Regions from separate parts of the Ensifer sp. NM-2 genome, predicted to be linked through region 4. Evidence: riboswitches for the same ligand, from Rfam matches in the RefSeq annotation. Region 4 holds a riboswitch; each other region holds the start of a gene.
What was found. A riboswitch is a leader RNA that binds a small molecule or an ion and turns the genes downstream of it on or off. The one in region 4 is predicted to bind cobalamin.
Positions count from the first base shown of each region.

Region 1: it holds a riboswitch for cobalamin, as region 4 does, so the genes downstream of both, C6558_RS04090 (aromatic ring-hydroxylating dioxygenase subunit alpha) here and bluB (5,6-dimethylbenzimidazole synthase) in region 4, are expected to answer to the same signal.
Region 2: it holds a riboswitch for cobalamin, as region 4 does, so the genes downstream of both, cobU (bifunctional adenosylcobinamide kinase/adenosylcobinamide-phosphate guanylyltransferase) here and bluB (5,6-dimethylbenzimidazole synthase) in region 4, are expected to answer to the same signal.
Region 3: it holds a riboswitch for cobalamin, as region 4 does, so the genes downstream of both, C6558_RS09485 (DUF1636 domain-containing protein) here and bluB (5,6-dimethylbenzimidazole synthase) in region 4, are expected to answer to the same signal.

Region 1 covers NZ_PVZR01000001.1:840,410-847,712, forward strand. Annotated here, with positions in the region: gene C6558_RS04080 (L-threonylcarbamoyladenylate synthase) at 1-789, opposite strand, end outside; gene C6558_RS04085 (DUF6656 family protein) at 876-1,475, opposite strand; cobalamin riboswitch at 1,792-1,994, shown strand; gene C6558_RS04090 (aromatic ring-hydroxylating dioxygenase subunit alpha) at 2,100-3,344, shown strand; gene C6558_RS04095 (hybrid-cluster NAD(P)-dependent oxidoreductase) at 3,346-4,440, shown strand; gene C6558_RS04100 (glycoside hydrolase family 25 protein) at 4,488-5,555, opposite strand; gene C6558_RS04105 (BA14K family protein) at 5,966-6,397, shown strand; gene C6558_RS04110 (transporter) at 6,461-7,303, opposite strand, start outside.
Region 2 covers NZ_PVZR01000009.1:216,715-224,017, forward strand. Annotated here, with positions in the region: gene cobN (cobaltochelatase subunit CobN) at 1-3,139, opposite strand, end outside; gene cobW (cobalamin biosynthesis protein CobW) at 3,211-4,275, opposite strand; gene cobU (bifunctional adenosylcobinamide kinase/adenosylcobinamide-phosphate guanylyltransferase) at 4,279-4,803, opposite strand; cobalamin riboswitch at 4,941-5,347, opposite strand; gene C6558_RS19620 (adenylate/guanylate cyclase domain-containing protein) at 5,657-7,303, shown strand, end outside.
Region 3 covers NZ_PVZR01000003.1:429,989-437,291, forward strand. Annotated here, with positions in the region: gene C6558_RS09470 (oxidoreductase) at 1-771, opposite strand, end outside; partial or broken gene C6558_RS09475 (winged helix-turn-helix transcriptional regulator) at 861-1,335, shown strand; gene C6558_RS09480 (DUF1330 domain-containing protein) at 1,625-1,918, opposite strand; cobalamin riboswitch at 2,106-2,322, shown strand; gene C6558_RS09485 (DUF1636 domain-containing protein) at 2,430-2,843, shown strand; gene C6558_RS09490 (ABC transporter ATP-binding protein) at 2,866-3,672, shown strand; gene C6558_RS09495 (ABC transporter substrate-binding protein) at 3,669-4,622, shown strand; gene C6558_RS09500 (iron ABC transporter permease) at 4,698-5,702, shown strand; gene C6558_RS09505 (DUF924 family protein) at 5,779-6,339, shown strand; gene C6558_RS09510 (mechanosensitive ion channel domain-containing protein) at 6,476-7,303, shown strand, end outside.
Region 4 covers NZ_PVZR01000009.1:54,553-61,855, reverse strand. Annotated here, with positions in the region: gene C6558_RS18845 (helix-turn-helix domain-containing protein) at 1-360, opposite strand, end outside; gene C6558_RS18840 (2,4'-dihydroxyacetophenone dioxygenase family protein) at 472-960, shown strand; gene C6558_RS18835 (quinone oxidoreductase) at 973-1,938, shown strand; gene C6558_RS18830 (LacI family DNA-binding transcriptional regulator) at 1,973-2,998, opposite strand; gene C6558_RS18825 (phytanoyl-CoA dioxygenase family protein) at 3,099-4,292, shown strand; gene C6558_RS18820 (SDR family oxidoreductase) at 4,384-5,205, shown strand; cobalamin riboswitch at 5,283-5,492, shown strand; gene bluB (5,6-dimethylbenzimidazole synthase) at 5,537-6,328, shown strand; gene C6558_RS18810 (DUF2865 domain-containing protein) at 6,237-7,303, opposite strand, start outside.

The sequences.
Region 1 (7,303 bases), on a different contig from region 4:
GTGCTCTTCGCCGGGGAGCGACGCATTGCCGAACCGGATCAGCGCTTCTCCCGGACGCACGTCGGCGGCGTCGAGCCGGACAGCTGCGCCCGGCGCGTAGTGCGAGGCGAGCATGCCCGGGGCCTCGATAGTCGCTCCGGCGCTCTGCGGCCTCGAGACGGTAAGGCCGGTCAGCCTTTCGATTTCGAAGACGTCGAGACCGCCCGGACGCAGCAGGCGCAGCGCGCCGTCCTCGACCTTGATGATCGTCGATTCAAGCCCGATCTCCGCAGAGCCGGCGTCGAGAATGAGCTTGAGGCGCGGCCCGAGATCGGCTTCCACATGGGCAGCGCTTGTGGGACTGATCTTGCCCGACGTATTGGCGCTCGGTGCGGCGAGCGGGCGGCCGAAGCGGGCAATCACCCGACGTGAAAAGCCATCAGGCATGCGGATGCCGAGCGTGTCGAGGCCGGCCGAGGCAAGCGCGTGCACGGTGCTTGTTGTGCGCTGGGGCAGGATCAACGTCAGCGGGCCGGGCCAGAACGCTTCGGCCAGGCGCCGCGACAACGAATCGAATGTCACATGGGCTTCAGCCATCGCCATGTCTGACACATGCGATATCAGTGGGTTGAAGCGTGGACGCCCCTTCATCTCATAAATACGGCTGATCGCATCGGGATTGGTGGCGTCCGCTGCCAGGCCGTAGACCGTCTCGGTCGGAATCGCGACGGGCTCGCCTTCGGCAAGCACCGCACAGGCACGCTCGATCGCCCGTTCCGGCTCGGTCCGTGTATCGATGATTTCGGCCATGTCGCTTCCGTTTCCCTTTCCGAGGCTTCCTTAAAGGAGCCACGGTGAAAACAGAACGATTTTCTTCAGGCAACCGGGTCTGCGCTTCAGAGGCTGCGAATGATGCGCTTCAATGCCTCGTCGCGCGCGCCGAGCATCAGCACGTTCTTGAGCGCGACTTTCGGGTCGTCGGTACGAAAGAGCAGCCCGTTGTCGCGAACGCTGCGATTGATGGTCATCTGCCCCTCTGGCGCATCGGGCTCGATGGCAACGGCGAAGTACATTCGGGAATAGCCGGTCTGGATGCGTTCGAAGAAGTGTTTCTCGTCGCCGAGGTCACAGAAGAAGTTGGCGAAATAGAACGACCAGGTGACGTCCTTGGACGGGGCGAGATGTGTTCTCGCCGCCGTGACATGGCAATAGCCGAGATGCGGCCGACCGGTGAGCGTGCGGTGGAAGATCATCTTGGGAAACTGGATCGAGGTATGGAAGCCGTTCATCCGCTTGTGCGTCGTTTCGCCGGCGGTCGTCAGCTTGTGGGCGGTGCGCTCGGCAACCTCGTCATAGCTCAGATAACGCCGCTCGCGCTGCGACCATTGACGCCTTTCTATGCGGCCGGTGCGCAGGAACTCGGTGTGGACCGCTGTCTTCGGAGCGATCGTTGGCAGCTTCTCGGCTGCGGCGTCGTAGTATTTGAGCTTTGCCATGAACTTCAATGCGCTGTTTGCCGGTTCGGCCGGTTTCTCCGTCAGGCGACGCTAATGCATTATGGTTAATGGAAGATTTCACTCGCGTCGGTGGGCCTTGCCCCGCGTCACGGGAAGACATGTCGCAAAATGGCGAAGGATCCGCGCTTTCTCGCAAGCCTTGCCGGAAAAAGCGACAATTGCTCAATCCTTGAGCTATCCTATTGTTTACAATGAAAAATGATCAATCACAGGGCGTTTGGTGCGCTTGATGTGCTGTGTCGTCTTTCTGGAATCGGATGTCGTTAATCGGCAGCTACGACGATGGCTTCCGCGATTAGATATGCCTACTCAAGGTGCTGTCTTTTAGGGAAGGCGGAGAATTGGGAAGCCGGTCAAAACCCGGCGCTGCCCCCGCAACGGTGGTGGAGCGAAAGCCACGGCACAAAGCCACTGGACGGTTCCGTCCGGGAAGGCGCCGGGCTGGTCCTTGCGGACGGCTCCTGAGCCCGGAAACCAGCCTTGACGCGAACAGACCGTAACGGGTTGCGGCGGGCAGCCGGATCGGAGCCGTCATCGCACAGGCAATGCGCCCGTGCGGGTTCCAGTCCTGCCTCTCCGAAACAAGGCGAACGAGGACAGGACATGGACATCAAGGGCGATATGCTCCGCAAGCTGAAGGGTCGACGCGACGGCTACAGCCTCGACCGGGCCTTCTACATCGACCCCGACTACTACAGGCAGGATCTCGAAAGCATCTGGTACAAGGACTGGTTGTTCATCGGCCACGACTGCGAGATCCCGCGTGCCGGTAACTATTTCACCGTCCAGGTCGGCGATTATCCTGTCATTATCGTTCGCGACCGACAGGGCACGATCCGCGCCCTGCACAATTCCTGCCGTCATCGCGGTTCTCGCGTCTGCGCGCAGCACAAGGGCTCTTCGGCCAAGCTCGTCTGTCCCTATCACCAATGGACCTATGAGCTCGACGGCGCGCTGCTCTTTGCCCGCCAGATGGGCGAGGATTTCGACAAGGCGGCCCACGGCCTGAAGCCGATCCACTGCGAGACCGTCGGCGGTTACATCTTCATCAACCTGTCCGAGCAGCCGATGGATTTCGGCCCGTTCCGCGACATGGTCGCGCCCTATCTTGCGCCGCACCGCCTGGGTGAAACCAAGGTCGCCTTCGAAAGCACGATCATCGAAAAGGGCAACTGGAAACTCGTCTGGGAAAACAACCGGGAGTGCTACCATTGTGCCGCCAACCACCCCGAACTTTGCCGCACCTATCCCGAAGCGCCGACGGCGACCGGTGTGCAGGGCGCCAAGGATGATCCCGTCATTGCCGCGCATTGGGCGAAATGCGAAGCAGCCGGACTGCCGAGCGAGTTCCGGATGTCCGAGACCGGCCAGTTCCGCTCGGCGCGCATGCCGTTGATCGACGACGCCGAGAGCTACACCATGTCCGGCGCCCGCGCCGTGCGGCGGCAACTGTCGGCAGACGTTAGCCAGAAGCATATCGGCACGCTCCTGCTCTTCCATTATCCCTCGACCTGGAACCATGTGCTGGCCGACCACGCCATCACCTTCCGCGTCCTGCCGCTCGGCCCGGAGCTGACGCAGGTGACGACCAAGTGGCTGGTCAACAAGGACGCGGTTGAAGGCGTCGACTACAATCTCGAGCAACTGACGCATGTCTGGACCGAGACCAACGATCAGGACCGCCAGATCGTCGAGGAGAACGCCTTTGGTATTCGCTCGCCGGCCTACCAGTCAGGCCCCTATTCGCCCGAACACGAAGGCGGCGTGATGCAGTTCGTCGAGTGGTATTGCAAGTTCATGGAACAGCGCCTGCAGGGCGAGGCTGCTCCGCTTTCCCGGGTCGCCTGACATGCAGATGGCATCCTCGTTCCATCATTTCGACGAGCTTCATGTCTGGATCGACAGGCAGAACATGCTCGAATGCACATCGGCCGTGATCGAGACCGCCGATGTGATGACCTTTACCTTCCGGGCGGAAAAGCCGGCCTGGTTCCGCTATCTGCCTGGGCAGTTCGTCACGCTCGAGCTGCCGGTCGCCGACGAGCCGGTCATGCGCACCTACACGCTGTCGTCGACGCCCTCCCGGCCGTTGTCGATCGCCGTCACCGTCAAGGCGCAAGCCGATAGCATCGGCACGCGCTGGATGTTCGATCACCTGAAGCCCGGCATGCGGCTGAAGGCGTTCGGTCCGCTCGGCGATTTCAGCTTCGTGCGCCATCCCGGCGAAAAATATCTCTTCATATCGGCAGGCTCCGGCGTCACGCCGATGATGTCGATGACGCGCTGGATGGCGGACTACGTTCCCGAGACCGACGTCACCTTCATTTCCTGCGCCCGCCGGCCAGACGACCTTCTGTTCCGCTCGGAACTGGAAGTGCTGGCGCGCCAGATGTCCGGGCTAAACCTCGGCTTCGTGGTCGAGGGGCATGAGTCAAGGCACGGATGGCACGGGCTGCGCGGCCGCATCGACGGCGCCAAGCTGCCGCTGCTTGCACCCGACTTCATGGAGCGCACAGTGTTTTGCTGCGGTCCGGAGCCGTTCATGCGCGGCGTGCGCGAGTTGCTGAAGGCGGCCGGTTTCGACATGAGCCGCTATCACGAGGAAAGCTTCCAGCCGGCGGCAGCACCGGCAGCCGAGGAGATAGCAGTCAGGGCAGGGGCGGCAGCCGACGCCGAAGCGCAAGGCGCCAAGGTGGTCTTCACCATGAGCGGCAAGGAGATCGAGGCCAAGCCCGGCCAGACGATCCTGCAGGCGGCGCGGGCCAACGGCGTCAGGATCGGTGCGGCCTGTGAAGGCGGCATCTGCGGTACGTGCCGGGTGATGAAAGTCGCCGGCGAGGTCGAGATGAACCACAACGGAGGTATTCTCGACGACGAAATCGATGAGGGCTACATCCTCGCCTGCTGCTCGCGGCCGCTTGGAGATGTACAGATCGAAGCCTGACAATGCTTGATGGTCGCGGGGAGCGTGTTCTTTCCGCGACCGACCCGTCAGCGGCTGGCCGCGGCCGCCAGCCGCACGGCGCGGTCGTGCCGACCGAAATCGATCGACCCGGTCGCCATCATGTCGACGCCTTCGCCGGCGGCGCTGGCAGCTTCGGCGCGGCTGATAAGCAACGGCTGGCTTTCGATTTTCGCCGTCGCCTGGGCAGCGCTGGCGGCGCCGACCCCGTCGTCGGCTCTGGCAATGAGAACGAGCGGCAGTGCCTTTTCCGGCAACAGGGCGCCGCCGGCCCAGATCGGTCGCAAGGTGGCGCTGCTCATAGCCGCGACATTGACGTCGATGTCGTCAAGTGTACCGGGCACACGATAGGGACAGCGGCGTTTGCCGCAATTGATCCCTGACGAGAATTGCCACAGCGCATAGCTGTCCCAGTTGCCGATCGGAAACACATTGCGGATATCCGGCTTGTAGCGGGCATACCACAGGGGTAGTCGCGACAGCAGTCGGTGCTTCGCGCGGTTGGCCGCGATGTATTTGGCCGTGACATGATTGGTGTAGAGCATCGGGTAGCGGCCGGTGCGGGTCTTGATATGTCCGGCAAAGATCGCCGCGTCTTCGAGCGACATGAATTTGTCCGGGTCGATGCCTTCGAGATCGAGCACCATCAACTCGTCGTCGCGCGGGCTCGCATAATCGAGAAAATGGTTGGCCTGATCGACCGGGTTGCCGGGGCGGGCAAGATGATAGGCGCCCCACAGCAGCCCATGGGAGCGGGCGATCATCCGCCGTGTCTGGTAGAGCTCGCGGCTGACGGCGTATTTGCGCCACATCGTCTTGCAGTGGGCGACAGTGTCGCCGCCATGATCGCCGGTGCAGGAGAAGCTTTCCGGCAGGCCGTCGGAGGCCTTGGCGATGAAGCCGGAGATACGCTTGTCGGAAAGCATTGTCTCCCAGTCGATGCTGTTCATTTCATAAGCGTCGACGATGATGGCGTTGGACTTCGACTTCCAGGGCTCCAGTTCGCCGGCGCGTGCGTTCACCGCCGCGAAAGCCAGACCCAGGAGGGTCGCGAGGCGCAGAATCATCCGTAAGGTGGAGATATACCGCTTTGCCATTCAGTGAGATTGCCGACTCTACAGTTAATTGATCGTAAATCCCAGTCCCCGAGCCGACTGTGCTTGAGACGGTGGCGAATGTATAGAGACTTATGGCTGTATATCAGAGGGTGCTTCTATTGCTGTCGCTGTCCCTTGTCGGTCCGATATCTGCAGCTCCATGTGTACTGTCACAGGCGTGAAGCCAGTCTCTTTCGCCGTCCGTCGAGGCGGCAGGCGAGTCAACTTTGTATGCCGGAACATGGAACAAAACCCGTCACTTAGACGTTAGCCGGCGACCGTTTTCGATCGGACCGTAATCAGGATACGTATCGACACGCGGCTGAAATCGCGCAAACTGGCGGTTGTGAAGGTGGCTCGCTGGCGTCGGAAGCGGCGCAAGTGCTCGTATGGAGAGTTATATGAGAACAATGACAGGCAAGTGGTTCGCCGCAGCGATTGCTGCCGCGGTCTTGATGACTTCGGCTGTGCCGTCCCAGGCTTTCATGCCGGCTCCGCTGCGTGTTGAACGGCAGAGTGATGCCACCGAGGTCCAGTATCACCGCCCCGGCTACGAACGGCGCGGCGGATATTATTATTACAATGGCTATCGCGGCTATAACTATCGCCGTCCGGGCTATCGTTATTATAATGGCTGGTGGTACCCGATGGCGGCCTTCGGCGCCGGCGTGATCATCGGCGGAGCCGTTGCCCAGCCGCCGCGCTACACGCGGCCTGCGCCTGCCTATGGCAGCCGCCATGTGCAATGGTGCTACGACCGCTACCGCTCCTACCGGGCCTACGACAACACCTACCAGCCCTACGGCGCGGCGCGCCGGCAGTGCTACTCGCCCAATAGCTAAGAGGGCAAGGAAGAGACAGCAAAAAGGCCGGGCATTGTCCGGCCTTTTCTGATGCCGGCAAGGTCAGAGAATGCCGATCCGCCTGAGGATCCACCACGCAAGGCCCATGGAAAGCGCGATGAACAGCGCGGCATACAGCGTGCCGCTGCCATCGGCGAAGGGAAGGGCGCCGGTGTTCATGCCGAAGAAACCGGTGACCAGCGTCGGCGGCAATAGGAAGGCTGTCATCAGCGACAGAATATAGAGGTGCCGGTTGGTTTCGGAGGAAATCTTGCTGTCGATCTCTTCGTGCAGCAATCGGGCGCGCTCCTGGAGTGCGAAGACGTCGCGATCCACGGCCTCGAGCCGATCGTAGAGGCGCTCGGTGACGTCGATGAAACCGGGCGGCACCTCGTCTTCGTCCGACGCGCCGGCGCGGCGAAGGAGAGCAAGGATCGTGCGCAGGTGCCGGTGAAGGCGAACCACGGTGCGGCGCAATGGCGCCAGGCCCGGCTGCTGCCGGTGACCGGCTTCGCCATAGACGTGATCTTCGATGACATTCAGCTCTTCGGTCAGTTCGAGCACCAGCGAGATCAGCGTGCGCTGGAATTCGACCACCAGCATCTCGAAGAGGTCGATCGGCCGCGCGCATTTGGTGCTCTTTTCGACTGCGGCCTTTACCCGGTCGATGCTGCGCAGCGGGTGCAGCCGCGTCGTGATGATCACCCTGTCGCTGACGGCAAAATGCAGCCAGCCGATCGTCTTCGTCACCGCATCGAAAGTGCGCTCGAAATCGACCAGCGTTCCGTGCACGATATCGTCGGAGACAGTGATGGCCGCCTGGGTGTCGTGGCTGGTCAGCGTCGTTACGGCTGCCGGCGGCAGGTTGCCGATCCGCTCGATGAGCGCCGGCGTTCGCGCGTCCGA
Region 2 (7,303 bases), 160 kb from region 4:
CGGCTTTGCTGTCCCAGCCCTTCTCGTCGATCAGCGCCTGCAGGCCGGCGCCGTAGGCTCCGGGCTTGGCACCGAAGACGCGGTAGGAGGCGCGGCGCGCGGCTTCCGCCGGCTCGACGCCCGACGCCTCCAGCCGCTGCGTCTCGGCGCGCATGCGCGCGGCGATCATATTGTCGGCATCGTCTTCCTCAAGCGCCCCGACGGCACGGATCGCCTTGTCGAACAGCGCGATCTGGTCCGGGAAGGCATCGCGGAAGAAGCCTGATATCCGCAGCGTCACGTCGACGCGCGGGCGGCCAAGCATCGCCAGAGGCACGATTTCATAGCCCATCACCCGGCGCGAGACCATGTCCCAGGTGGGCTTGGTGCCGATCAGCGCCAGGGCCTGGGCGATGTCGTCACCGCCGGTGCGCATGTTCGCCGTGCCCCAGGCCGTCAGGCCGAATGAGGACGGCCATTCGCCGTGATCCTGCAGATAGCGGCGGATCAGCAGTTCGGCGGATTTCTTGCCAAGTTCAAAGGCCGCCGGCGTCGGCACCGAGCGGCTGTCGACGGAGTAGAAATTGCGGCCGGTCGGCAGCACGTCGGGACGGCCGCGGGTCGGCGCGCCGGAAGGCCCCGGCGCCACGAAGCGGCCATCAAGGCCGGTGAGAAAGCCGGCCATCTCGGCAGCGCCGGAGTTGATGATCGATGGCTTCAGTCGCGCCTCGATCTCGCCAAGCACGGTGCGGGTGGCAGGCCAGTCCTCGGGCGCGAGCGTCTCGCCAGAAACGAACGCCGCCGCCAGCAGCTCGATGCGCTCGACAGTATCGCCGGCCGTCCGCCACGGTGCATCGGAAATGGAGGAAAGCATGTCCGGCCGTGCGCCTTCCCAGGGATCGGACATCACGCAATCGAGCGGATCGAAGCCGAGCCCGGCATCCGCGGCCATCGCCCGCTGCAGGCTCTGGTCGGCGCCTTCGCCAAGGCTGCGCGGCACCCGCGCCAGCGCCACGGTCAGGTCGGTCAGCAACCGCCCCTCCGGTGCAACGCCAAAAATGTGCAGGCCATCGCGGATCTGCATTTCCTTGAGGTCGCAGAGATAGGCGTCGAGCTTCTCCAGCGCCTTGTCGTCGCTGTCGCCCTTGTCGATACCGGCATCGTGGTCGAGGCCGATGTCACGCACGAGGTCGAGGATCTGCCGGCTGAGCAGCCTGAGCCGGCGCGGATCGCCGCCGGCCGCGTCGTAATATTCGTCGACCAGCGCTTCGAGATCCTTCAGCGGCCCATAGGATTCCGCCCTCGTCAGCGGCGGCGTCAAATGGTCGATGATGACGGCGCTGGTGCGGCGCTTGGCTTGCGTGCCCTCGCCGGGATCGTTGACGATGAAGGGGTAGACATGCGGTAGCGGCCCAAAGATCGCCTCGGGATAACAGGTCTCCGACAGCGCTAAGGCCTTGCCGGGCAGCCATTCCAGATTGCCGTGCTTGCCCATATGCACAATGGCCTGCGCGCCGAACTGGTTGCGCAGGAAAGCGTAGAAGGCGAGATATCCGTGCGGCGGCACCAGATCCGGCGAATGGTAGCTTTCCTTCGGATCGATGTTGTAGCCGCGCGCCGGCTGGATGCCGACGACAATCTCGCCGAAGCGGGCAAGCGGCAGCGCGAAGGCGCCATCGAGGAAGAACGGGTCGGTTTCCGGCGCACCCCAGCGATCGCTGACCTCATCCTGAATCTGTTTCGGAAGCGAATCGAAGAACGTATTGTAATCGCTGAACGAAAGAACTTCGCGGATCTCGCGATCGCGGCTCGCCGCGTTGGTCGGCCCAGCCATCAGGTAGCCGATCAGTGCATCGCCATCCTCAGGCACGCCGGCGACGGGATAACCTTCGCTCGCCATGGCGCGCAGCACTTCAACCGTGCCCGCCGGCGTATCGAGCCCGACGCCATTGCCGAGTCGGCCATCGCGATTGGGGTAATTGGCCATGATGATGGCGATCCGCCGTTCGGCCGGACGGGCGCGGCGCAGTTTTGCCCAATTGACCGCAAGCCTGGCGGCAAAGCGGACCCGGTCGGAAAGCGGTTCGTGCCCGACGATGTTGGCTTCGACCTTGGGATCGTAGATCGAGGCCGCCTTGAAGGAGACGGCGCGCGCCAGAATGCGGCCATCGACCTCCGGCAAGGCAACGTTCATGGCGAGATCGCGCGCCATCAGCCCCTGCGGCGAGGCCTGCCATTGCGCGCGCGACGATCCGGAGAAGATCACCTGCAGCACCGGCGCGCCGGTTGATTCCAACACGGTCGGCTGCCTGTCGGCACCGGGCGAGGAAACGGCAAAGCCGGTGGCGTTCATCACCACGTCGGGTGCCGCCTCGGAAAAAATCGATTGCAGCGTGCCGACCGAAACGGCATCCTTGAGGCTGGAGACAAACAGCGGCAACACGCGCATGCCTTCGGCGGCAAGCGCCTCGATCAGCGCTTCGACCGGCCGGGTCTCGCCGCTCTGGACCAGGGCGCGATAAAAGCAGATCCCGACTGCCGGGGGTTCGAATCCCTCCCCCGCGACCATCCGCTCTTGGACACGTGCCTTCCATTCGCTGACGCCGATGACGCCCGCGCCCGGCCACCAGATGCCGGCCTTGAGCAGCGGTTTTGCCGGCTGCGGCTTTTCCGCGTCTGAGATCAACGCCTCGGCGTAGTCGAGGAACAGGCCGGCATTGTCAGCGCCGCCCTCGGTGAAATAGGCCCAGAGGCGCTGGCGGTCGTCGGCCTCAACGGTCGAAAACGGCTCGAGGCCGGGATCGGGCTTGTCGTCGCCGGGCAGCACCGCGATCTGGAAGCGGTGGGTGACGGCGGCGGCATGCAATGCTTCCAGCACATAACGGAAATAGCTGGCGCCACCGAGCGGCCTGACCACGATGAGTTTTGCATGCCTTGCCGTGCGCTCGACATAGGTGTCGACCGACATCGGGTGCATCAGGTTCATCAGGCTGGCGATGCGCAGGCTCAGCTCCCCGTCGCGCCGGCCATGGGCCGCCGCGATCGACGAAAGCTCGGTGTCGGCGGCCGACAGGAAAAGCACGTCGGCCGGCGTTTGCCCCAGGTCGATCGCCTCGTTGCCGTCGGCGATCGTTCCTTTCTGGGCGAGAAGCAGATGCATGTTTCTGTCCGTTCGAGCAATTCCAGGAAAAGCGTGAAATGGCTTTCCTGGAATTGCGTTGCTTCAAGGAGTTAGGCGAGTGCGGTGATGGCGGCGCGCACCGCAGCTTCGTCCATGTCGTGCAGGCCGATGACGACGAGGCGCGTACCGCGCTTCTCGCCAGCCGCCCAGGCACGGTCGTAATACTGGTCGATGCGGGCGCCAACGGCCTGGATCAGCAGGCGCATCGGCTTGCCGGGCACGTCGGCAAAGCCCTTGAGGCGCAGCACGTCATGCTCTGATATCACGCCCTTGAGGCGATCGATGAAACCTGCCGGATCGGCAATCGCGCCGAGCTCGACGACGAAGCTGTCGAACTCGTCATGAGAGTGCTCCTCGCCGGCCTCATGTTCCATCTCGTGGTGAGACTTGCGGTTGGCGATATCGCTTTCCGTGCCGACGCCGAGGCCGAGCAGGATGGCAGCGGCAACTTCGCCGTTCTTCGCCTCGATCATTGTTGGCTTGCGGTTAGTGCGCGAAGCGACCTCGTCGCGCACGGCCTTGAGGCCGGAGGCGTCGATCAGATCGGTCTTGTTGAGCACGATCAGGTCGGCGGCGGTCAACTGGTCCTCGAACAGTTCCTCGATCGGGCTTTCGTGGTCGAGATTGTCGTCCTCGACACGCAACGCATCGACCTTGTCATGGTCGTCGGCAAAACGGCCGGCGGCAACGGCGGCACTGTCGACCACGGTGACGACGCCATCGACGGTGACTTCGCTGCGGATATCAGGCCAGTTGAAGGCGGCGATCAGCGGCTGCGGCAAAGCGAGGCCCGAGGTTTCAATGATGATATGGTCAGGACGATTTTCGCGCTCGAGCAGCTTGGTCATGGTCGGGATGAAATCATCGGCAACCGTGCAGCAGATGCAGCCATTGGTAAGCTCAATGATATCGTCTTCCGAGCAGGCTTCTGCGCCGCAGCCCTTCAGCACGTCGCCGTCGACGCCGAGATCGCCGAACTCGTTGATGATGAGCGCAATGCGCTTGCCATCGGCGTTCTGCAGCAGATTGCGGATCATCGTCGTCTTGCCGGCACCGAGGAAGCCGGTGATGACGGTCGCCGGGATCTTGCCCTGGTTGGCTCTGGCAGTGGTCATGGATCAACCCTTCATTTTCAGCGGCAATCCGGCCGCGACAAAGTAAACTTCCGCGGATTTCTCCGCAACGATCTGGTGAAGCCGGCCGGCATGGTCGCGGAAATCGCGGACCATGCGGTTCTCGGGCACGATGCCGAGGCCGACTTCGTTGGAAACAAGGATGAGGCGCGCCCGCGCCTCCGGCAGGAAAGCGGCAAGGGCCGCGAACTCTGCCGCCATGTCGCGCCCTTCCATCATCAGGTTGGTGACCCACAGCGTCAGGCAGTCGACGAGCACCACGCGGTTCTCGTCATCGATGCGCGTCAGCAGCGAAACGAGGTCGAGCGGCTCTTCATGCGTCGTCCAGCCTTCGCCGCGCCTTGCCCGGTGATGGTCGATGCGCTCGCGCATCTCGTCGTCCCAGGCACGGCCGGTCGCGACATAGTGCATGCCGAGCCCGGAGGCTTCGACGAGCCTTTCGGAAAAGCTGGATTTGCCGGAACGGGCACCGCCGAGGACCAGAACCGGCCCGGCATGGGAAATGCTCATGTGCGTTGCAGCCTCACGCGCTTGGTCGCGAATTCGAGCGGCAACAGGATTTCACCGCGCCGACGGCGCGTTCGGGAAACGATCGATGAGCCAAGACAACCTCCGTGATGGCGTGGGAAGCGGGCTTCCCTTCGGGCGGAATGCCCCTGTCGGACGGCAGGTCTCCTGGCTCACGGCGTCACGAGCCCACCACATCGCGCCCCGCGTGATCACGCGAAGACCGATGCTTGGGCCCGAACGGCCCGCCTCACCTTCCCGGCGTTTTCTGGTTTCGTGAAAGGCGGACGATTCGTAGAAGAAGAGGCGTCCAACCCGGCTGATCACGAAGCCACGCCAGTGGCTTTTCCGGCTGAATTCCAAACCGCCTTCGATTGCCCCATGCAATCGAAAGGAAGCCGGCTATCAGCCCGATGGCGAACCCTGACCGTTCTACAGTCGCGGGGTCGGCTGCGATAAGGATGCCCGATTTGGGTCCATCCGTCACATTCCCAATTATTCCCCCGCATCGCCACGATCCGGGGAAACCATCCAACGTCAGATGATTAGGAAGCGGGCGCCGCAAAGTCAATCGACGCGTGCGACACGCCACCCGTCGAGATGCGGCGCGCGACAATTTGCCGGCAGCAGGCCGCAAAGGCCACTCCTGCATGTTTTTATCCTTAGATGGTATTCGACCTAAGGATAAAAACATGCAGCAATTCAAAGTGTTACAGCGACCTTTGCGCGTCCAGTAAGACGCGCGGCGCTGTAGTCGACGTCGGAGCGGACGCTCCACGGCAACTGAACTTTATTTTAGCAACGTCAGATATTGCGATAGAGTAGCCGAAAGTCGTTTCGATTATCCGGAAGGCAGATGGAACGCAGGCTCACCGCCGTGATGATTGCCGACGTTTCCGGCTATGGACTGCTCACCCAAGCCGACGAAGAGGGTACGTGTGCCCGCTTTCAGGCCGATCTGCACGGCCTGTTCGAACAAAGGATTGCCGCACATCGCGGGCGGTTGATCAAGACCATGGGCGACGGGTTATTGGTCGAGTTCCAGAGTGTCGTCGAGGCGGTCCGTTGTGCGGTGGAGGTTCAGCGCGCGAAATCCGAAAGCCGCGGCTCCGATCAGGGTCGACTGGAATTCCGCATCGGCATCAATCTTGGCGACGTCATCGTTGAAGGCGACGACATTCACGGCGATGGAGTGATCATTGCCGAGCGCCTGCAGAGCCTCGCCGAACCGGGTGGGATCATCATCTCCGGCACCGCCTACGACCAGGTCGAGAAGCACCTCGATGTCGGCTTCGTCTTTCTCGGCGAACAACGCCTGAAGCATATCGAAAAGCCGGTGCGGACTTACCGGCTGGGGCTGAACGAAGCCCGCCCCGGCAGCGTAAAGGTCGCTGGGCGCCACGCGAAGCGCTGGGCGGCACTCGTTACGTCTGCTGTCGTGCTCGGCGCTGCTGCCGGCGTGGCCTGGTGGCGGCCCTGGGAGTCGCCTGTGGAAACGGTCCAGATACAACCACCGAATCTGACCGCGCCGGACAAGCCGTCGATCGCGGTGCTTCCGTTTGCCAACGTGAGCGACGATCCCAGGCAGGAGTATTTCGCCGATGGCATGACCGATGGCCTTGTCACCGAGCTGGCTCAGGTATCCGGCTTGTTCGTTATCGCGCGTAACTCGACCTTCACCTACAAGGGCAGGGCGGTGACACCCAGGCAGGTGTCCAAGGAACTCGGTGTCCGATACGTCCTCGAAGGCAGTGTGCAGCGTGCCGGAGAACAGCTACGGATCAATGTTCAGCTCATAGATTCTCTCAGCGGCGGCCACGTTTGGGCCGGCAAGTTCGACGGTTCACTTTCCGATGTCTTTGCGCTGCAGGACGAAGTGATGCGCGGCATTGCCGACGCGCTTGCGCTTCGGTTGAATCCTGACGAGCAGATGGCCTTCGGACGCAAGGAAACGACGGTCCCGGCGGCCTTCGATGCGTTCCTGCGCGGCTGGGAGCATCACCGGCGCACGACCCCCGAAGATTTTGCAAAGGCAGTGCCTTTTTTCGAGCAGGCGATTGCGCTCGATCCTGCCTATGGACGAGCCTATGCCGCCGCCGCCATGGTCTACGCGCGCGTCTACCTGTGGCGTTGGCATTATCGGCTTGATATCTCGCGGATCGAAGCTAGAGCCAAGGCGCTACAATTTCTAAGGACCGCGCAGAAACACAAAACAGCGCTCGCCTATCAGGCGGCCGCTCTCCTGTCCGAAGCGGCCTGGCAGCATGCCGATGCGCTCGCCGAACTCAAGGAAGCGATCGCGCTCGAACCCGGCGATTCCTGGAGCTACGCGCTGACGGCCTTCGTGCTGACCTCCGCCGGCCGCCCAGCGGAGGCCCTGCCCTATATCCGTACGGCCATGCGCCTCGATCCGCACTCTCCGTCCTTCTTCATTTACGTTCTTGGACTGACGCAGTTCAGCCTGGAGGATTTCGAGGCGTCGGTGGCTGCGGTGAAGCGCAGC
Region 3 (7,303 bases), on a different contig from region 4:
GGACTCGGGCAGGAAGCGACGCATGAAACGGACTTGTCCTGCAGCTTTTCCGGCGGTGTAGCGTCGTTTGGGCGATGCCGCATTGGCGGCCCTTACGACGGCTTCGGCGACCACCTCGGGTGCATCGCCCTTCGCGACGATGTCGCGCATCAGCCTCTCCGCGTCGGCGCGAACCGTGTCGTAAACGGCAAGCGGGCGGTCCGGTCGCGTGATGTTCTCTTCGAAGGATGTGCGGGTTACGCCGGGCTCGACAAGCACGATGCGGATGCCTTGCGTTCGCACTTCGTGGTCAAGAGACTCCGAATAGCCTTCGATGGCATGTTTGGTCGATGCGTAGAGCGCATTGTAGGGGGCGGGGATCAGCCCGAGTATGGAGCTGAGGTTGACGATCCGTCCTCGATGCTGCCGTCTCATCGTGGGCAGCACCGCATTTGTCATGCGTATGATGCCGAACACGTTTACGTCGAAGACGGCTTTCGCCTGTTTCGTCGTGGATTCCTCAGCGCCGCCGAGCAGTCCGATCCCGGCATTGTTGACAAGAAGATCAATCCGTCCTGCGCGACTTAGAACCTCGTCGACGGTTGTCTGCACCGATGCGTCATCGGTTACATCGCAGATCAGCATCGTGATCCCGTCCGGGGTATCGGGCATCGGCTTTCGGCTGGTACCGAAGACACGGTAGCCATCGTGCCGCAGCGCTCGTGCTGTCACCAACCCAATGCCTGAGGAAGCGCCCGTGACCAGGGCAATGCCGCGTTCTGTCTTGCTCATCGGCTTGTGCTTTCATTTTATCATGGAATATCGCTGAACATTCAGTTACTATTAAATTAGTAGTTAGTCACTATCAAAAAGATACTAACATGAGAAATCTGTCGAGCCAGCCATGCCTGATCGCCAGGAGCCTTGCGCTTGTGGGGGATGCCTGGAGCATGCTGATCATGCGAGATGCCCATGCGGGCCTGACCCGCTTCGATGATTTCCGCAAAAGTCTTGGTATCGCGCCGACGATGCTGACGGGGCGGCTTTCAGCGCTGACGGAGGAGGGGCTGCTGGAGAAACGCCGCTATTCCGATCGTCCGCCACGAGACGAATATGTCCTGACCGAAGCTGGCCAAGACTTCCTGCCGGTTCTGTTTGCCATCGGCGCGTGGGGACGCAAGCATCGCGGCGGGGGCGAGGTAACCCGGTTCTTCGACGCCGAGACCGGAACGGAGATCGATCCCGTCACCATCGACCGGGCGACCGGCGCTCCAGTCGGGACACGTCCCATTCGTATCGCCGCACCGGAATGAGGCACCCCAGGCAGATGAAGTATCGCCTGACAACGCCTCTTGAAATCGCTTCCAGCACAGAGTTGCCGGTCCGTTGGTCGAGCAATGTCTTATGACCGTCGCCGGCAAACGCTGATGCCAGATTAATAGGTCCGGTTGACAGTCGCGATCGATCGTCCTGATGGCGTGAGAAGTGCTCTGCCAATGTGCGTCGCAGGCATCATTCGTTAGCTTGTGTTGTATTATGATATTACATAACAGATGAATATGAAAATATGCCGCATGTTGATATGCCAATGCCGCACCTTTGCGGTAAACGTCGGAAGCTGCTGGAACAATGACGGCCCGACTGCTTAGGTGGCAACGCCTTCCAGCGTCATGATCCGCGTCTTGGCGCAGCGCTCTCGGATCGCCTTGAGGCGTTGATACGCCGGCGAGTTGTACCACTCGAGCAAGGAGTGCATGTCCGGGAACTCGACAATGACGAGCCGGTGCGGCTCCCAGTCTCCCTCGAGCACCCGGGTAGCGCCACCGCGCCCCAAATATCGGCCACCATAGCGCGCCTCCGTTGCCGGCACTTCCCGTATGTATTCTTCAAAGGCCGCGGCATCGGTGACCTCGACATCCGCAATCAGATAGGCGGCCATGGCAGATCTCCTTTTCCACACAGGCGCCATCGAAGGATACGCCCGTTGGTCGGTGCGGGCGAGTTGGTCAACATATTTTTGTGTTGAATAATGTTATGTTATCACATAACAAATGCGCATGAAAAAATGCGACATGTTGATAGGCCAAGGCCGTGCTGTCGCGGCGGTTGTCACCTCCGCCGAAGTGTGCGACGAAGGCTTTGATGGTGCTGCAACCGCGACAATGCGGAAGCGGCTGAAAAGGGAACACGGAGCGGACGACCCAAATGGGGCCGAAACCGTGGCTGCCCCCGCAACTGTGAGCGGAAAGCGCATTCACACCATGTCACTGGCGATCAGCCGGGAAGACGTGGATGCGCCGCGACCCGCGAGCCAGGAGACCTGCCATCGAACCGATCAACCACAACGGACGGGGTGTTCCGATGGAAAAGAACTGGTTTTTGCGCGACGGTCATCCGTCATCATGCCGCGTTGCCACATTCTCTCCGGACCAATCCGGAGGAGAAGAGACATGGCCAATCCGGTTTCCCGACAGCACACGATAACGGTCTGCACCGATTGCCGTTTCACCGGCGGCCCATGCCGTCCGGGAGCGGATCTGATCCAGCGGCTGAACCGCAGTATTGCCGCGCTCGGCGAGCCGCTCGACCGGGATTTCTCCATTACTGGGACGGTCTGCATGGCCGCGTGTACCAGGCCTTGCACCATCGCTTTCCAGGCAACCGGCAAGGCGACCTACCTCTTTGGCGATATCTCGCCCGAGGAGGATATCGATGATCTCGTCTCGTTCGCGACCACCTATGCCGGAAGGGGCGATGGCATGACGCGGGCGGCCGAGAGGCCGCGCGGGCTCAACGGCAAGACGCTGGCGCGCATCCCGGCAGCGATGCTGGTCTCCGAAGACATCGGCTGGCATTTCCAATGATGGCGCGGGGAGGGACGAGCCGATGAGCTGCACCGCGACAGGGGCCGGGCTTCGGGTCCACGCCCTGGATTGGGGACCGCGCCCGGACCTGCGGCTGGTCCGCGAGATCGACTTTGCCATTGCGCCCGGCAGCCGGCTTGCCATTCTCGGGCCGAACGGTGCCGGCAAGACCTCGCTGCTGCGCTGCCTCTATCGCTCGGCCCAGCCGATAGCGGGCGCAATCGAGGTCGATGGCGTCGACATCTGGGCGATGACGGCGCGCGAGGCGGCAAAGATCATTGCCGTCGTGCTGCAGGAAATGCCGAGCGACTTTCCCTTCAGCGTGCGCGACGTGGTGATGATGGGCCGCATCCCCCGGCGTGAGGGCATGAGCGGCTGGACCGCGAGGGACCGCGAGACGGTTGCGCACGCGCTCGAGCATCTCGATCTCACCCACCTTGCCGGGCGGCAATTCGCGACGCTTTCGGGCGGCGAGAAGCAGCGGGTGCTGATCGCCCGGGCGCTTGCCCAGCAGCCGCGCATCATCATTCTCGACGAGCCGACAAACCATCTCGATATCCGCCACCAGCTCGAAATTCTCGAGTTGTTGCAGACGCTGCAGCTGACGATCGTCACCACGCTGCACGACATCAACCTGGCAGCCGAGTTCGCGACCGATGTGGCGATCCTGACGGAGGGACGCATGACGGCCTTCGGCCCGCCCGAAGACGTGCTCAACCCACAAGCGCTTTCCGCCGCCTTCGGCGTCACCGCCACTGCCCACAACAATGCCGTTTCGAGCGGCGCACGCTTTTCCTTTTCACTTGCTCGACAGGAACTGATTTCATGAAGACCTTCATTGCCCATTCCGCCTTTGCCCTGCTGGTTCTGGCGGCAACGCCGGCGCTCGCCTATCCCGTGACCGTCAAGAGCTGCAACCGCGAGGTGACCTTCGATTCAGCACCGAAGCGCGCCGTTTCCAACGACGTCAACCTCACTGAAATGATGCTGGCTCTGAAATTGCAGGACCGCATGGTCGGCTATACCGGCGTATCCGGCTGGAAGACGCTGGACGAAAAGCTGCGCGAAGGCGTCAAGGCGCTGCCGGAGCTTTCGGAAAAATATCCGACCAAGGAAGTGCTGCTCAATGCCGACGCCGACTTCTACTTCGCCGGCTGGAACTACGGCATGAAGGTCGGGGGCGAGGTGACGCCGGAAACGCTCGAACCCTTCAAGATCAACGTCTATGAGCTGACCGAATCCTGCATTCACGTCATGGCCAAGGGCAAGCCTGTCATGGACGACATGTTCGTCGATATCCTCAATCTCGGCCGCATCTTCGGCGTCGAGGATCGGGCGCAGGCGCTGGTCGACGGTTATCGCCGCGATCTCGACAAGATCACTGCAGACACCGGCGGCATCGAACGCCCGACCCGCGTCTTCGTCTATGATTCCGGCGAGGAGAAGCCGTTCACGTCAGGCCGGTTCGGTATCCCGACGGCAATGATCGAGGCGGCGGGCGGCGTCAACGTCATGGACGACATCGAGAAGAGCTGGACCGAGATTTCCTGGGAGCCGGTGATCGACAAGAACCCTGAGGTGGTGGTGATCGTCAACTATGGCGAGGTCACCGCCGAGCAGAAGATCGCCTTCATGAAGAGCAACCCCGCCTTCAAGAACATCGATGCCGTCAGGAATGACCGCTTCGTCGTGCTCGATTATGTCGAGGCGACACCGGGTCCACGCAACATCGATGCCATTGCGCGCCTTGCCAGGGCCTTTCACGGGCAGGCGATGTAACCGAGGCGGCCTGCGGGAGCATGCCGTTTCGCATGCTCCCGCCTTTCCATTCCAATAATTGACCAGGGACGGACTGTGAAAACCACGACCGCCATTCTCGCGGCGCTGCTGTTGCTGTGCCTGACGATCACTGCCGCCGTCTCATGGGGTTCAGCGCCCATCCCGGTCTCGACCGTCTGGTCGATCATCGCCTCGAAGCTGTCGCCCGGCAGCGTCGACGTCGTCTGGTCGGCGGGGCGCGAAAGCATTGTCTGGGACGTGCGCCTGCCGCGTGTCGTGCTTGCCGGGCTGGTTGGAGCCGGGCTGGCCTTGACCGGCGCCGTGCTGCAGGCGGTTACCCGCAATCCGCTTGCCGATCCGCATCTGCTCGGTGTGTCCTCCGGCGGCGCGCTCGGCGCGATCATCGCGCTACTGCACACCGGACTCATTCTCGGCCTTGCCACGGTGCCGCTGTTTGCCTTTGCCGGCGCGCTGGCTGCGACCGCACTTGTTGCGCTCGTGACAAGGGTGCTCGGCACCAATGCCGACCGGCTGGTGCTATCAGGCGTGGCCGTTGCCTTCACCTTGACGTCTGTCGGCAACCTGATGATTTTCCTCGGGGATCCAAGGGCGGTGCATACGGTGATTTTCTGGATGCTCGGCGGTCTCGGGCTCGCGCAATGGCCGCATCTTGTCTATCCCGCGGTGGTGCTGACAGCCTGCCTCGGCTACCTCGTGCTGAGGGCGCGCGAGATCAATGCGCTTGCCATGGGCGACGAGACGGCAACGACGCTCGGCATTCCCGTTCGCCGGTTCCGCCTCGTCCTCTTCGTCGTCACCGCACTTCTGACCGGGGTCATGGTCGCTTTTTCCGGCGCGATCGGCTTTGTCGGCCTGATGGTGCCGCATTTCGTGCGGCTGTTTGCCGGCAGCGACAATGTCCGGGTCATCCCGCTTTCGGCCTTCGTCGGGGCGCTGGTGCTGATCTGGGCGGACCTCTTTTCCCGCGTCGTCATGGCGCCCGAGGATATGCCGATCGGCGTCATCACCGGGCTTGTCGGCGGCATGGCTTTTATTGCCATTTTGAAGCGTCGCGCGTAAGCCAGCGGCATGGACACGGTGCGATTGCCGCCTATCTGATAGGTCGACCGTCCCCACGGCATGACATGAGGAGCGAATGACCCATCAAGCTGAGGCCTGCACCCCGGATGAAGTGCTGAAATTCTGGTTCGAGGAACTGTCGCTCGACCACTGGTTCAAGCCGTCGCGCGAGCTGGACGAACATTGCTTCCTGCGCTTCCAGGCGTCGCACCTCGCCCTTGCCAGGGAGATCGGCGACATCTGGCGGGCGACGCCGGAAAACCGGCTGGCGGCAATCGTGCTTCTCGATCAGTTGCCGCGCAACATGTATCGGGGGACGCCGCTTGCCTTTGCGACCGACGGCCTGGCGCTCCGGGAAGCCAAGCTCGCCGTCGGCGCCGGCGCCGACATGGCGGTCCGGCCGGAGTGGCGGGCGTTCTTCTACATGCCGTTCGAGCACTCGGAGAACCTGACGGATCAGACGATGGCGGTGAAGCTTTTCACCGAGCTCGGCGATCCCATGTATATCGATTATGCAATCCGGCACCGGGAGGTGATCGAGACCTATGGTCGCTTCCCGCACCGCAACGCCTTCGTCGGTCGGACGTCGACGGCGGCGGAACTGACCTATCTGGCGCAGCCGGGCGCAGGATTCTGACAGTTTTACGGGCTGTGAAGGCATGTTTACCGTGTCTTTGCATCTTTCCGCCGTCTTTCGTATTCAAACCGCATTGTGACGGCTGCCGGGGCGATTCCGCATCCGGGCGAGGTCTGGGCTTCCGAGGGTTTTGAAATTGCATTTCGTGGCAAAGTTGTTCGCTGTTTCTGTCTGCCTGCTGTCGCTGGCCGGTGCCGGCACTGTCGTGGCGCAAAACGCCCAACCGGTGCAGACGACGACGCAACCCGGCGAGAAGCCCGCTCAAGCTCCGGCAGTGCCTGCCGAGGGCGGCGCGCAGCCTGCCCAGAACACACAACCGGCCGCCGACGGCAAGGCGCAGCCGGCAGCGAACGTGCAGCAGCCTGCAGCGGGTGCTGCCCAACCGGCGCAAAACGCCGCGACGCCAGCGCAGCCGACCGACGCAGCCGTTGCTGCCGAAGCCGGCCAGAGCCAGACGGCGGAGCAACTGGCTCACGCCGGCAAGGAACTGGCGCGGCTGAGGGACCTCATTGCCAAGGCCAGTGACGACGACATTGCGCTTGCCGAGCTCAAGGTGCAGGTCGATGCCGTCGCCAAGCAGATCATCTCGACCTCGATCGCCACGCGTCCGCGGCTGGACGAGATCAAGGCGCGGCTGACCGAACTCGGCGATCCACCGGGCGCGGGGCAGCCACCGGAAGCCGATATCGTCACGGCCGAGCGCAAGCGGCTGCTTGCCGAACGCGGCGAGATCAATGCGCTGACGGGGGAGGCCGAGGGCCTTTCGGTCCAGGCGACGAAACTGTCGAACGGCATCACGGCGACGCGACGCGCGCTGTTTTCCAACACGCTGTTGAAGAACACCGACGTTTCGGTCGAAATGTTCGACGAGGCGCTGTCGGCAACGGCCAATGAAACCAAGGTGCTGTCGCGCAGCACGATGAGCTGGCTGACCTTCGTCTGGAAATACAAGCGGATTCCCTTG
Region 4 (7,303 bases):
CTCTTCCATCAACAGCCGCAGACCATAGTTCGGCGTTTCGTGGCGGGTACCATCGTCCTGTCGGGTGATGCTGCGCCGACCGGCAGGCGGGCTTGCCTCGCCGGAGGCGAGAAAACTCAGGAGGTCGAGCGAGAATCCAGCTGCCAACTTCTGCATGGCGTGGAACGTCGGTGACATCTCGTTGCGCTCAATCTTCGACAGGGCCGAACGCGACAGGCCGATATGCTGGCTCGCCTCTTCTAGTGTCCAGTCGCGCGCGATTCTGAGCTCCTTGACCCTTGCACCGAGTTCGGCCGGACGCTCCTCAGTCGTGCGCAATCTCTGTTCGGCGGGGCGGCGGGTGATGGTCAGCTTCGGCATGGCGTCTCCTCGCGCAACAGATAGAGGCAAAATCGACGATTCTCAATTCTGTTGACGAAATCCACTATAGTAGATAATTCCCAATTGTTGAAGTTAACGGGAGGATGGACTGTGATCAACATTGCCGAAAGCAGATATGGAGTAGACGAGCTGCTCGTTGCCGATGCGGAGGCCGACGAGCGGCGATGGCTGCCATTTGGCGACAGTGCCTTTTCCTTGCCCTTGCTGTTTGACGTGCGCGGCGGGAGCTGGGTCAGCCTCTTCAAGGCGAAGGGAGCCGGCACGATCGAGCGGCATCGCCATTCCAATCCGGTTACCGGTTGGACGCTCGAGGGCACTTGGGGGTATCGTGAGCGCGACTGGATAGCACGACGCGGCACCTTCATCTTCGAGCCGGCGGGAGACATTCATACGCTCTACGTGCATCCGGAGGCCGGGCATATGAAGGCGCTGTTCCATGTGTTCGGCCCCCTGGTCTATCTCGACGAGGACGGCAACGCCGAAGGGTATGACGATGTGCTCGTCAGGCTCGATCGGTATGCGGCACACTGTAAGTCCGTCGGGCTCGGCGACGAATTCGTCCGTACGCTCATCCGATAGGGGGAAGTGATCATGCATGCATTGGTGTTCGACTCGTTCGGTGGGCCCGAGGTGCTGAGCTACCGCGAGGTTGCCGACCCGGCCGTGCCGCCCGGCCACATCCAGCTCGCCATGCGGGCGATCGGGCTGAACTTCGCCGATATCTACCGGCGCAAGGGCAATTATGTGCTCGCCGGCAAGGCACCCTTTATTGCCGGCTATGAAGGGGCCGGTGAGGTCATCGCGGTCGGTGAAGGCGTTGAAGGCATCGCCCTCGGCGACAGGATAGGGTTTGCCGACGTGCCGTTTGCCAATGCAACGCGGGTGACCGTGCCTTTGGAGCGGGCGATTCCGCTTCCTGTTGATATCGGCTTCGAGGCGGCGGCAGCGCTCCTGCTGCAGGGGCTGACGGCGCAGTATCTGGTTGAGGACAGCTATAGCGTCCGGGCCGGTGACACGGTTCTTGTCCAGGCGGCAGGCGGTGGCGTTGGGCAATTGCTGATCCGGCTCGCCATCGCGCGGGGCGCAAGCGTCATCGCCATGGCCTCGACGCTGGAAAAGCAGGCCCTTGCCAAGGCCGCCGGTGCTGCCCATGCGCTCGGATATGACGAGGGCTGGCCGGACAAGGTGCGCACCTTGAGCGCCGGTGGGGTCAATGTCGCCTATGATTCGGTCGGCATAACCTTGCTCGACAGTCTCTCGGCGGTGCGCTCGCGCGGCACGCTGGTGACATTCGGCATGGCGGGTGGGCCGGCGCCGCTGGTCGATCCGCGCTATCTCATGGAAAATTCGAAAACCGTCGTTGGCGGCGATCTCTGGGATTTTCTGACAGACCGGCAGCAACGGCTAAGCCGGGCAGAGCGTCTGTTCCAGGCCCTGCGCGCTGGTATCATCGAACGTCCGCGCATCGAGACCTTCGCACTGTCGGACGGTGCGGCAGCCCATGCGCGGCTCGAAGACCGCAGCTTTTCCGGAAAGATCGTGCTTTTGCCGGAGTGAGAGACCGGCCCCGTGTCGTCGCGGGGCCCGCCTTTCAAATGATGGGCACGTTGTAGGGTGTAATCACCTCGACGGCCGACAGTCGGCTTCCGCCCAGCTTTTGCCCGGCGCCGCTCCGTCGTGCGAGAATAGCGCGAAAAGTCATGCGGGCGTCGCTGCGCAAGTCATGATGCAGGACGAAATGGATCCGGCGTTGGCGCAGCAGCGCCAGATTGTCCTGGTCGAGGTCATGAGCGATGAACAGGCTGCAGTCGCGGCCGAGGCGCTCGAAGGCGGCCAGCACGGCGCGGTTGCCGCCGCCGATCGAATAGGCGGCATTGATGTCGGCGTCTGTCGCAAGCGCTCTTGCTGCAAGAACACCGGTTTCGGCGTCCTTGCCGTAGCCTTCGCTGATCTCGACGATGCGGATCGCCGGATAGTGCTCGCGGAGCACCCGGCGAAAGCCGATTTCGCGTTCCTCCTCGCCACGAAAACGGCTGCTCGAAATCGTCACGAGCACGGTTGCTGCCTGCCCGGCGAACCGTTCGCCCACGAGATAGGCCGCCGTCTCGCCGGCCGCGCGGTTGTCGGCCCCGGCATAGGCGGTGCGCGCCGAGTTCGGCAGATCGGTGACAAGCGCGACGACCGCAATTCCCGCCTGTTCGAGGCGGGCGACGGCGCCAACGATTTCGGGCACATCAGGTGCCTTCAACACGACGCCGTCGGTCCCACGCAGGCGGACGCGGTCGAGCAGCTGCGCGATGTCGTGCGGCCGCATGATCTCGGCAAAATGGAACCGGCAGCGAAACGTGGTCGGCATGAAGGTCGGCGCCTCGGTTTCGAACGCCTGCCTGACCGCCTCGGTGAAGCGCTCCGGCGCCTCCATCACGATATCGATCGCGCGCTTCTGGCCTTGCATCTCCGATCCCGATTGCTGCTTCTCCAGCTCGCGGATGGCGGCTCGCACGCGGGCTGCCGTCTGCCGGCGCACGCCGGGACGTTCATTCAGGACGCGGTCGACGGTCGCGGTGCTGAGTCCCGCCTGAAAGGCGATATCCTTGACCAGAAACGGATGTGCCAACGACGAACTCTCCTGATGGTTTTTTGATGGATTCCTGCTCTATATCACGATCTCACGCCGCCTATAGTCGGGACATCGAAAGTTTCTGAGGAGGAACGAGATGAAGACCGACAACAGGGCGCGCCAGCGCCTCGACCGTGTGTGGCTGAGCGAGGATGCCTGCGACATCGAGGCGTTCCGTGCGGAGGTGGAGCGGCAGACGAACCTTGCTGATTATCCACACGCGCTCGCCTGCGAGAAAAATGTGCTGATCTATGACAGCGCCAGCCTGGTTGCCGCCTGCGCCACGACCGAGGGGCGCCGCGCTGCCCTGGCCGAAATCTGCGAGGTGCTGGCAACCGGGCCCGGGGTGGCGGTGTTCAAGCACGCCTATGCCGACACATCAGTCATCGATGCGGCCAGCGGCATCTTTGACGCCATCATCGACGAGCAACACCGCACCAACAGTGGCGGCGGCGACCACTTTGCCAAGCCCGGCGCTAACGACAGGATCTGGAATTCGCTCGAAAAACACTGCCTGAAAAGCCCTGAGAACTTTGCCGCCTATTACGCCAACGCCATCATCGCGCTCGTCAGCGAAGCCTGGCTTGGTCCGAACTACCAGCTGACGGCGCAGGTCAATCGCGTCAATCCCGGCGGCGCGTCGCAGGCGGCCCATCGCGACTATCATCTGGGATTCCAGACCTCTGATGTCATCGAGCAGTATCCTGTTCATGTGCACAGGCTGTCGCCGGTGCTGACGTTGCAAGGTGCCGTTGCCCATTGCGACATGCCGATCGAGAGCGGTCCAACGCTTTTCCTTCCCTATAGCCAGACCTACGTGCCCGGCTATCTCGCGTTGAAACGTCCGGAGTTCCGGGCCTATTTCGACCAGCATCACGTGCAGCTGCCGTTGGAAAAGGGCGATGTCGTCTTCTTCAACCCGGCTCTCTTCCATGCGGCCGGCAGCAATCATTCGACTGATATCAAGCGCGTCGCCAACCTGCTCCAGGTCTCCTCGGCCTTCGGGAGGGCGATGGAGACCGTCGATCGCGCCAGGATGAGTGCAGCCCTCTACCCGGCGCTGACCGCACTCGTGGCATCCGGCACGCTTTCGGCCGATGAGGCGGCCAATGCGATTGCGTCCTGTGCCGAGGGCTATTCCTTCCCGACCAATCTCGATCGCGATCCGCCGCTGGGCGGTCTCGCGCCGAAGACCCAGGCGCAACTGATGCATGAGGCGCTGGCAGGCAGGTGGAGCGATGCGGATTTCAGAAGCGCGCTTGGCGAGCAGGCACAGCGCAAGCTGAGCTGAACGGCAGAATCGATCTTTCCGGTCCCCGGCGTTCTGCGGCGGGGGCCGGTCGCCCTGTTTTCATCTCACTTTCAATTCTGGGAGGACTTTCATGACCGAGCAATATGGCCGTCTCGACGGCAAGATCGCCATCGTCACCGGCGGGACGCAGGGGCTGGGCGCAACGATCGCCAACCTGTTTGCGGAACGTGGGGCTAAAGGTGTCGTCATCTGTGGACGCAACGTTGCCAAGGGCGAAGCGAAGGCCGAGCAGATCCGCAAGGCAACCGGCGCGCAGGTACTTTATGTCGAGGCAGACCTCGAAAAGGTCGAGGACGCGCGCAAGGTCGTCAGCGCCTGCGACGCCACATTCGGGCGCGTCGATGCGCTGGTCAATGCGGCGGCGATCACCGATCGCGGCACCATCCTGGACACCAGCCCCGAACTGTTCGACCGGATGTTCGCTGTCAATGTGCGCGCACCGTTCTTCCTGATGCAGGAAGCGGTAAAGCTGATGCGGCGGGAGGGCACGCAGGGCACCATCGTCAATATTGGCTCGATGTCGGCGATGGCCGGTCAGCCGTTTATCGCCGCCTATTGCTCGTCGAAGGGGGCGCTGGAGACGCTGACCAAGAACACCTCCTATGCGCTGCTGCGCAACCGCATTCGCGTCAATGGCCTCAATATCGGCTGGATGGCGTCCGAAGGGGAAGACCGCATCCAGCGCGAATTTCATGGGGCGGCAGACGACTGGCTCGAAAAGGCGGCCGCCAGCCAACCCTTCGGTCGGCTTGTCGACCCCAAGGAAGTCGCGCGTGCCTGCGCCTATCTCTCGTCGGATGAGTCCGGCCTGATGACGGGGTCGGTCATCTGCTTCGACCAGTCGGTGTGGGGCGGCTATGACGGCTCGCCGCATCCGGTCGCGCCGCTCTGACATCTGACGCTGTCGCGAGGCCCTGTGGAGTGACCGGCAAGCGACGCCGGACTTGCTTGTCATTCCCTGTGGGCTGTGCCCTTATGACGCCGTCAGGTGCCCGCAACGCGGGAGAATCGGGAATCCGGTGTTATTCCGGAACGTGCCCAACGCTGTGACGGGGACGACTGCCTCTAGGGATTTTGAGCTTGCTCAAGATCTTGCCACTGGATCTTCATGTGATCTGGGAAGGTGAGGCGGCCGGTTGATCCGAAGTCAGAAGACCGGCCTGGCAAGATAGACCGATATCCGCGCGGACGGCGGAAGGTTGTGCATTGTTGGGGATCGAACGATGCTGACTGACGCTAATGGCGGCCTTGCGGCTGCAGAGGCCTTTTCATCCGACGAGCGCGAAGCCGTCTATCGAGCCATCGAAACGCGCCGGGACGTGCGGGATCAGTTCCTGGCCGAACCCTTGCCTGACGATGTGGTGATGCGCCTGCTCAATGCTGCGCACCGGGCGCCATCGGTGGGTTTCATGCAACCGTGGAATTTCGTCGTGGTCCGGCAGGCCGAAACCCGCGAGCGGGTATGGCAGGCCTTTTCCCGCGCCAACGACGAAGCGGCATTGATGTTCGATGGCGACCGCCAAGCGAAATACCGCTCCCTGAAGCTGGAGGGGATCCGCAAGGCACCCTTGAGCATCTGCGTCACCTGCGACCGCACGCGCGGTGGAGCGGTCGTTCTCGGGCGCACCCATAACCCGCAGATGGATCTCTATTCCACCGTCTGTGCCGTGCAGAACCTCTGGCTTGCGGCGCGCGCCGAAGGCGTTGGTGTCGGCTGGGTCAGTATCTTTCATGAAAATGAGATCAAGGCGATCCTCGGCATTCCCGATCATGTCGTGATCGTCGCCTGGCTTTGCCTCGGATATGTCGATCGCCTTTACCAGGAGCCGGAACTTGCGGTTAAGGGCTGGCGCCAGCGGCTGCCGCTGGAGGAGCTGGTGTTCGAGGAAGGCTGGGGAACCTGCCGAAAGGCAGACGCTGCGATCAGTTGCTCTGAACCGGCTGGTAGCCCGGACCCTTCGGATGGCGAAGGTCGATCGACGTTTCCTCCTGGGGAAGGAACGTCGGCCCGATGACCCGCACCTTGCTCTTGGCGGGATCGTAGGGGCGCTCCTCCGCAGCCGCCTTGGCGGTAGGGGCGGCCGCTTCCTTCTTGCCCTCGATGACGATGATCGACGATTCGCTGTTGCCAGTGTTGCCACTGGAAGCCTTGGGCGTCGTCGCGATCTTTGGAATCTGGCAACCGCAAATGCCCGGCTTGCCGACGCCGCGCGTCCGATAGGCAAAGGCGTTTGGCAGTTCTTTATAGGGGCGTCCCGTCGAGGCGGAGACCATCTGGTCGCTCTCCTCGGTCGCCAGGTCGTGGAAAAATAGTTCTGTTTCGGCACCCGGGCAGCGGGCGCGGCAGGCCTGCTCGTCGCGGGCGAAGTCCACAGGGCTTGCCTCGGACGAGATCGGGAAGAAGGCGCCATCGCAAGTGCGCACGCACATGGTGCGAAGCGTGCCGGAATAGACGCCGCTTTCCGGCGGGTAGGTGCCCATTTCGCCGTCCCGCAGCATTGGTCCGTAGCTTTCGTCCGGCGGCAGATCGCGCAGGATGTTGCGGTACGTTTCCGGCTCGTCCGGGTCGGCGGTCGCAAATTCCTCGCTGCCACCATAGCAACCGTTGATCTCGAGGGCGGCGAGGATGCGCCGGCGCGTATCGTCTCCATCGCCTGACATCAGCTGCTGGCGCTCCGATTTGAGGATGCGCAGATTGTCTTCCATCTCGGCGATCAGACTGTTGATGTCTGTGCAGATATCCGGGTCGCCGCCGTTGAAGACGACGACGCTGCCTGTGCCGCAGCCGGCGCGTCGGCGATCGTTGCGCGCCCGGCGCAATTCGATGTTCTGTCGGGAAATCGCGCTCGCATAATCGCGGGTATCGGCCGTAGTTTCGATGGCGGCGGGCAGTTCGGCGAGCCGAGTGTTCAGGCGGTCGCACACGCTGGAGGCCAGCGCCTGATCGGCAAGAACCAGAAGCAGCGGCAAGGTCGCCGCGGCTAGGGTTT